Regions from separate parts of the Mesorhizobium sp. AR02 genome, predicted to be linked through region 2. Evidence: predicted binding sites of a transcription regulator. Region 2 holds the regulator's gene; the other holds the start of a gene.
The links. The regulator LexA, encoded in region 2, represses DNA repair genes until DNA is damaged. The targets are predictions, from matches to a motif close to TGTTCNNNNTGTGTTCNG.

Region 1 (4,188 bases), 1.3 Mb from region 2:
GGGGGCGGTACGTCCTGTCGCGATCTTCCTATCCGGCGAAGAAGAGGCTGGTGCTTCACGCGCGGCGACCCCCTCTGGCCTGCCGGCCATCTCCCCTTCGAGGGGGGAGACAATCCGTTCGGCTCAATCGAGCCCGGCCAAGCCATCTTCTTCAACGACCTCAGCCCCACCCAGCCTGAATGGCGCAAACGACACGCGGTGCAGCCGTGCGACCGGGCCATGCGCCTCGATCGCCGTGCGGTGACGGGCGGTGGCGTAGCCCATATGGACTTCGAAGCCGTAACGGTCGTGGTGATTGCCGCAGCCGCACATCATGCGGTCGCGCATCACCTTGGCGACGATCGAGGCGGCGGCGATCGATTGCGAGCGCTGGTCGCCCTTGATCAGCGCGCGGCCGTCGCACGGCAATCCGGGCGGCACGTCGCGTCCGTCGGCGAGAGCTAGCTTCGGCCGGACCGACAGCCCGACCAAAGCGCGCCGCATCGCCTCGAGGCTCGCCTTGAGGATGTTGCTGCCGTCAATGCCCTCGGCGCTGATCGAGGCCATCGAAACCGCCTGCGCCGAGCCAAGAATGCGCAGGAACAGCGCCTCGCGCTGCAAATGGCTGAGCCGTTTGGAATCGTCGAGGCCTTCGGGGATGTTGGCCGGGTCGAGCACCACCGCTGCGGCGACCACGGGCCCAGCCAGGGGGCCGCGGCCGGCCTCGTCCATCCCCGCAACCGGCCACAGTCCGTCGGCCATCGCCTTCGTCTCGAAGGAGAAATCGGGTTTCTCGACGATTTCGAAGAGAAGCGGAGAATCGGAACGCGCGCGAGCCATGTTGCGGCGAGGTTCGCATCGGCTCCGATTCTCCGCAAGTCCCTCCGGGTCGGGTGGGGCGCCGGACCGGGAGGGCACCGTCTGCAGGCCGGGGCAGGCCGGACGGGATTTCTTGCCGTGGCAGGTCAAACCGCCACGGCAAATTGCATTCTCAGAGCAGCATCAGCTGTTCCTGGTCTCTTCCAGCGGCGACGAACTGGTCGGTGCGCAGCGTGCGCCGTTCGGCATTGAGGCCGAGCCGCTTGGCGGTGATCTCGAAGCGGCGGCCGATCTGCCATGCGTAGGGTCCGGCGCCCTTCATGCGCTTGCCCCATTCCGAATCATAGTCCTTGCCGTCGCGCATCGAGCGGATCAGCGACATCACGTGGCGGTAGCGATCGGGATAGTGGCGCAGCAGCCAGTCCTTGAAGATCGGGCTGACCTCCAGCGGCAGGCGCAGCACGACATAACCCGCCTCGCGTGCGCCGGCGGCATGTGCCGAATCGAGGATCCGTTCCATCTCCTGGTCGGTGAGGCCGGGGATGATCGGCGCCACCATGACCGAAGTCGGAATGCCGGCATCGGAAAGCTGCCGGATCGCCTCCAGCCGCTTGGTCGGTGTCGAAGCGCGTGGCTCCATGGTGCGCGCCAGCATGCGGTCCATTGTCGTCACCGACAGCGCCACCTTGGCGAGCCCCCGTTCCGCCATGCGCGACAATATGTCGATGTCGCGCGTCACCAGAGCGGACTTGGTGACGATGCCGACCGGATGGCCGCGTGCTTCCAGCACTTCCAGGATCTCGCGCATGATCCGGTATTGTTTCTCGATCGGCTGGTAGGGATCGGTGTTGGTGCCGATGGCGATTGTGCGTGGCTGGTAGCCGTCCTTCGACAGCTCCTTGTCGAGCAGCCGCGCCGCATCCGGCTTGGCGAACAGCTTGGATTCGAAATCCAGTCCCGGCGACAGGCCCATGAAGGCGTGCGTCGGCCTCGCGAAGCAATAGACGCAGCCATGTTCGCAGCCGCGATAGGGGTTGATCGAGCGGTCGAAGGAGATGTCGGGCGATTCGTTGCGGGTGATGATGGTGCGCGGCTTTTCCACCTGCACCTCGGTCTTGAACGGCGGCAGTTCCTCCAGGGAACTCCAGCCATCATCGAAGACATGCCGGCTGACAGGTTCGAAGCGGCCGGACGGATTGATGCCTGCTGACCGGCCGCGATTGCGGTCCGGACGGATGCGCATGCCACTCTGCTCGATCATCGCATTGGCCATCTCGGCGCGTCCTGCCCCGAAAGCTGCAATGTCGGCACGCACGATCGGTTCCATCTTGGCCCGCTCCCAGGGACTGTCCATGTTGTGTCGAATCGCTCTGTTCATGAAATTATTCCTATTTCGCCGATGAGAACAAAGCAAGAACTTTTTATGCTGCGCCGCAAAAACTGGCGCTATGCGCGGCTTTCCGCTATTCGGCTAAACATGCTCAGCGTTCTCATCGAAACGCGCAATGACGAGGAGGCTCTCGCCCGCACGCTCGCCTCGCTGATTGGCGGCGCGGTGGAGGGCGTGGTGCGCGAGGTCGTCGTCTGCGACACCGGCTCCACCGACCAGACGCATCATGTTGCCGAGCATGCTGGCTGCCAGTATGTGGCAAGCGGCGGTATCGCCGCCGGGATCCGGCAGGCCAAGGGTGACTGGCTGCTGCTGCTGGAGCCGGGCGCGCGGCTGGTGGAAGGCTGGATCGAAGCGGTCATCGCCCATACGGCGAGGCAGACCGTGGCGGCGCGATTCTCTCGCGCACGGGGCAGCCGCACGCCGTTCCTGGCTAGGGTCTTTTCGGGAAATCGCGCGCTCGCCGATGGACTGGTGATCAGCAAGCGGCAGGCCGCATCCCTGTCGAAGAGTGCCGGCAACGCCGAGGCGCTGGCGCGTGGCCTGGCGACAAAGAAGCTCGAAGCCGAGATCTGGGTGGCGCCGCCGAAGCAGCAGCACCGCTCGCCAAAGTGATTTTTTGCGGCTGCTCTGTTCATTGTGCATTGCACAAAATCTGACGCGGGGGTAGCCTTCCCCTGAGGTGGGTGAATTGGGTTTGGGTCATGCGAGTGGTGAGCACCGATGCGGCATCGGGTATCACCCTCATAGAAGAGGACCCGATGAACCTTTCATCATCAGACAAATCCGGCGCCGCCAGTCTCGAGGCCATTGCGCGCAGTGGCAGCCTGTTGCGGCGCATCGCGGTGCGCATTCCGACCTATCTCACGGACCTGCGCGAAAACCCTGCCTGGCTGCCAATGTTCATGCTGGCGCGCACCATGCCCGGGCGCCGGATGCATTGGCTTGGCGCAAAACGTGCCCGCCCGGCCGACAATGTCGGGGATACGATGTTTTCCGGTGTCGAGCGGGCTGCGGTGGTCGATGCGCTGCGTTCCGACGGCCTGTTTTCAGGCCTGGTCCTGCCACCGGAAATTCATGAGCAGATCGCAGATTTCGCGGGGCGTACGCCTTGCTTCGGCAATTTCGACCGCCGTCTCGAATTCATGCCGGGCGAACATGCGCAGGCCGAAAAGCGCCTGGGCCGCTCGCTGCTCAGCGGGCACTATTTCGAGCGCATTCTCGACTGTCCGGCGGCACTCGCCATACAGCGCGATCCGCTGCTTCTCGACATTGCCGCGCATTATCTCGGCGCTCAGGCCAAACTGATCACGACGCGCGTCTGGTGGAGCTTTCCGACCGGCGAGGCCTCGGACGCCGACAAGAACCTTGCCTCGCTCGGCAAGTATCATTTCGACCTCGACGACTGGCGCATGCTGAAATTCTTCTTCTACCTCAAGCCCGTCGACGCCGATACCGGTCCGCATGTCTATGTCAGGGGCAGCCATAACAGGCGCGCCATAAAACATCAGCTGACCCTGCTGGTCGGCCATCCCGCCCAGGAAGTGTTGAACGTCTATGGCGAGCAAAGCCCGGTGACGCTGACCGGCGAAGCCGGCCTCGGCTTCGTCGAGGACCCGTTCGGCTTCCACATGGGCACCGTGCCGGCGCGCACGCCGCGGCTGATGATGGAAGTCGGCTTCGGTGTTTCGCGCCCCTCGCGCCGACGCTTTCATGGCGAACCGGTCATCCGCTGAGCGCGATCAGTCGAAACGCATCTCGACCGGCATCCAGCGAAGGCGACGCCTGGCCTGGCGCTGCTCTCTGCTTTCCCTGTCGAAGTCGACAGGGACCGGTTCCCGGTTGAACGCTCCTTGATCATCCAGGGCGTTGACGATGACGATTGCCCGCGCATCATCTCTGGCGATTGCATCTTCATCTCCAGCGATAGCGGCGACATAGACGCCGCAATCCCCGCAGATCAGGTAGTCGGCAGTCCTCAATCCGAACCGGTATTTGCG
Region 2 (4,188 bases):
AGGCGGCCTATCAGCTGCTGCGGCGCGATATCCTGACCACCCGCCTCATGCCAGGAGCGCCGCTCAAGCTGAGCGCACTGCGCGGCATATATGGCGTCGGCTGGACGCCACTGCGTGAGGCTTTGTCCCGACTTGAAGCCGAGCGCCTGGTCACCGCCATCAGCAATCGCGGCTTTGCCGTCGCTCCCGTGTCGCGGGCCGAGCTCGAGGACCTGGCGCGCGCAAGGCTGGTTGTCGAAATGCCGCTGTTCCTGGAATCGATCGCGAACGGCGGTAGGGAATGGGAGGACGCGGTTGTCACCGCTCATTACCGGCTCTCCCGCTGCAAGACTGCGGTCGACGACCCCTCGGATGCGGCCGTCGACAAGTGGGACGAGAGCCACGAGGCCTTTCACGCGGCGCTGTTGAGCGCGGCGACGTCCAACTGGCTGTTACGGTTCCGCTCGACCATCGCCGATCAGCTGCGGCGGCATCATCGTTTTCTCGGCCTGGCGCCGACATTGCGGGCGGCGGCCGGCCTCAAGCACGGCTATGGCGAGGCCATGGACGCTCTGCGCGAGGCGATCGCGATCGAGCATCACACCGCAATCATGGAAGCGGCACTCGATCGCGACGTCGAGCGGGCAAAGGCACTCATGACCGCGCATATCGGCTACACGCTGCACGTCTATGTTCACAGCGAAGACAGTGGCACCTACGCCGCCCGCGCCGGCAGCCTGAAAGCGGTTTCCGGATGACGCTTGCGTGGCGTCCAGATCCCCGCGGCCCGTACCCGCCCCGAAGCCCGCGATTGTTGGCATTTTGGTTTCGTTTCGTTCCGCTGGAAATGGATCGATAAACCATACAAATCCACCCCGTGAACGCCTTTCGAAGGCCTGATGCCAAACCGCATCCTGGGGTAGGCCACAGGCCATTAACCAAAACAATTTCAATGCGCGCGGCGGAGGCGGAGGTGGTCGACTGCCGCCCGCTGCCAGGGGCAAAAAATTTCAGGCGTCTTAACAAATTCACTAAACTTTAAACGGTTGCAGAACACAACTGGAACAGATAGTGTTTGTTCTGGGTTTGTTTTTCGATTCTGGTTCAGACCCTTTGTTCAAGCCTTGGGGGCCGCCATGCTGACGCGCAAGCAACATGAACTCTTGATGTTCATTCATGAACGGCTGAAGGAAAGCGGCATTCCACCGTCCTTCGACGAGATGAAGGAAGCGCTCGATCTCGCCTCCAAGTCAGGCATCCATCGCCTGATCACGGCGCTGGAGGAACGCGGCTTCATTCGCCGGCTGCCCAACCGGGCGCGGGCGCTGGAAGTGCTGCGGCTGCCGGATTCGATCGCGCCCGGCCTCAATGCTGCAAAGAAATTCTCGCCGAGCGTCATCCAGGGCAGTCTCGGTCAGGGCGGCCTTGGCCGCCAGATCAAGCCGGCGTCGTCGCGCTTGCCGGCGGCCGGCAACGACGACGACGCGGTTTCCGCGGTGTCGATCCCGGTGATGGGCCGCATCGCCGCCGGTGTGCCGATCGATGCCATCCAGCATCAGACGCATTCGATCTCGGTGCCGCCGGACATGATCATGGGTGGTGAGCACTATGCGCTCGAGGTCAAGGGCGACTCGATGATCGAGGCCGGCATCTTCGATGGCGACACCGTCATTATCCGCAACGCCGACACGGCGAGCCCGGGCGAGATCGTCGTGGCGCTGGTCGACGAGGAGGAAGCGACATTGAAGCGGTTCCGCCGCAAGGGTGCCTCGATCGCGCTTGAAGCCGCCAACCCTGCCTACGAGACGCGCATTTTCGGACCGGACAGGGTCAAGGTGCAAGGCAAGCTCGTCGGGCTGATCCGGCGCTACTGAGCAGGAGCGGTCGGCGCTTCGGGTTTTTGATAGGGCGGCAGCCCCCTCGCCTCACGCGAAAATTTTCGCTGCTCGTGCCAAGGCCGATACGGGCTGTCCACCGCGAAGCTGACGATTGGCGGACCGGTCGCCGATTGGCGGTCAAAGAAGACGGCGGCACTGCCCTTACGGGCCAGTTGCCGTTTGGTGACGACGAGAACCAGCGGATTGTGGCAGGCGTCATAGCCGGTCGCGTCATTGACGACGATCAAATCGGCGAAACCGCAGGCTTTCCAGGTGTCCTTGCGGTCTTCGACATGCGCAATGATCGCGCCGGACGGGTGCCGGGCAAGACAGACGCCATCCGTGCAATAGAATGGCGCTCCCGGCGGCAGGTTGACGGCATCGGCAATGCCGAATTGCCCCTCCGCCTTGCTGAACATTTCCGGCACGACGATGGTTTCGGACACCAGCGCGCGTTTCCAATTGTCGACGGTGAATTCGTTCGGACGAGCCCGGCTGACCGCGAGTTCGCCACCGCCGATCGGCAACGCGACCAGCCGTGCATCTTCCGAGATCAAGACATCCGGCGTGCGCGTATCCGACACCGTCAACAGGCCGGCAAGCGCGAATGGCAGCGCTGCGAGCCGCAGCCAGGTCGTCGCCATCGTCGCGATGACCAGGGCGATGGTCACCAGCAGGACGGATTGCTGCGAAATCAGCCCGACCGCGTCGACCGGCGAGCGTTCCGATATCCAGGCCGATATGGCGATCATTGCGGTCAGGCCCTTGCCCATCACGTAAAGAAAGGGACCATCGGCACCGAAAGGCATCGCCAGCGAACTGAGAACAGCGAAAGGCATGACAATCAGCGAGACGATCGGCATGACGGCCAGATTGGCGAACAGGCTGAGCGGCGACACACGCTGGAAATGCCAGATGGCAAACAGCGCCGTGGCGCAGCCGGCGATGATGGAGGTCATGGCCAATCCGCCTGTCGCCAGCAGGAATTTTCGCGTGAGAAAGCTTGGCAGGGATCGCTTTGGCGGTGGCGGTCTTGTCTTTCCCGAATGGTGATCCGCCCAACCGGCATAGGCGCCAACCAGCGCAGCCGTTGCCGCGAACGACATCTGGAAACTCGGGCCGACCACTTCGTGTGGCGACACCACGATGACGGCAATCGCCGAGATCGCCAGATTGCGCATGGTCAGCGCCGCGCGATCGAACAGGACGGCAGTCAGCATCACCGCAAGCATGATGAAGCTGCGTTCGGCGGCGACGACGACGCCCGAAATCACGAGATAGGCGGCGATCGAGAACAGGGCCGCGGCGGCCGCGTATTTCTTCACCGGCCGACGCGCGGAAAAATCCGGAAACAGCGCGAAGGCGCCGCGCAGCAGACCCATGATGGTGCCGGCAACCAGCGCCATATGCAGTCCGGAAATCGAGATGATGTGATAGATGCCGGTGCGCCGCATCGCCTCGTTGATTTCGTCGGGAATGCCCGCGCGGACGCCAACGATCAGCGCCGCGGCGATCTCGCCCTCGGCCCCTCCAATGCTGCCCCTGATATGGTCGGCGATGGCTTCACGGGCATTTTCTATCCCGGAGAAAAGGCGGGCTGACAGAGGCATCTCACCGTCCTCGGCGGAGACAAGCTTTGGATTGCCGAGAAAGAAGCCGCTGCCGCCAATGCCGGCGAAATAGCTGTCGAAGGAGAAATCGTAGCTGTCCGGCCGCACCGGGCCGGTCGGCGGCAACAGTTTGGCATAGCCGGTGACCAGGGAGCCGGCAGTCATGTCCGCCGGGATATTTCGCGCCGAAAGCCGGACCCTTTCCGGCGCATAGCGCAATTTCGGCCGGGCGGTCGACGTCACGTCTATGGTCAGCCGGATGCGGCCAGTCTCCATCCGGTCGAGCGAGACGACGCGGCCGGTCACTTCAGTCGAGATTTCCGAGCCCAGCATCTGGGTGCCCACTCGCCATGTCTCGACCTTGGCGGCAAGCAGGCCAAGCGCGCACAACAATGCCGCCATGAAGCCCAGATGGGTTTTCGGCCAGGAGCGCGAGACAAGCGTGCAGATCGCCATCAGCACGACGACCGCGACAGGTCTTGCAAAGTCGGGCTCCGCCGCCAGCGAATAATAGCCGATCGCTCCAGCAGCCAGGCAGACCGGCACCAGCAGGAAGGCGATGCCTCGGTCAAGCTCGAGCTCCGCTGCCGTCGCCACACCGCGGCGCAGGCGAGGTAAGGAAACCTGGCCGAGCTGCCGTCGGACGCGCACAATCCGGCCCGAGACAGGGGACGGAAGTGGCGCTGGGATATCCGCCTGCAGCGGCTGGCTACCGGGCGCAG

Region 1: a site for LexA is predicted at 2,200-2,217, ahead of DBIPINDM_RS06705 (PA0069 family radical SAM protein). Genes of this name have one in related genera too.

Annotation. Positions count from the first base shown of each region.
Region 1 is NZ_CP080531.1:416,390-420,577, reverse strand. Features, by position in the region: gene DBIPINDM_RS06710 (ribonuclease HII) at 124-819, opposite strand; gene DBIPINDM_RS06705 (PA0069 family radical SAM protein) at 971-2,125, opposite strand; gene DBIPINDM_RS06700 (glycosyltransferase) at 2,276-2,803, shown strand; gene DBIPINDM_RS06695 (hypothetical protein) at 2,950-3,924, shown strand; gene DBIPINDM_RS06690 (GFA family protein) at 3,931-4,188, opposite strand, start outside.
Region 2 is NZ_CP080531.1:6,539,899-6,544,086, reverse strand. Features, by position in the region: gene DBIPINDM_RS35870 (GntR family transcriptional regulator) at 1-737, shown strand, start outside; gene lexA (transcriptional repressor LexA) at 1,116-1,853, shown strand; gene DBIPINDM_RS35860 (ComEC/Rec2 family competence protein) at 1,847-4,188, opposite strand, start outside.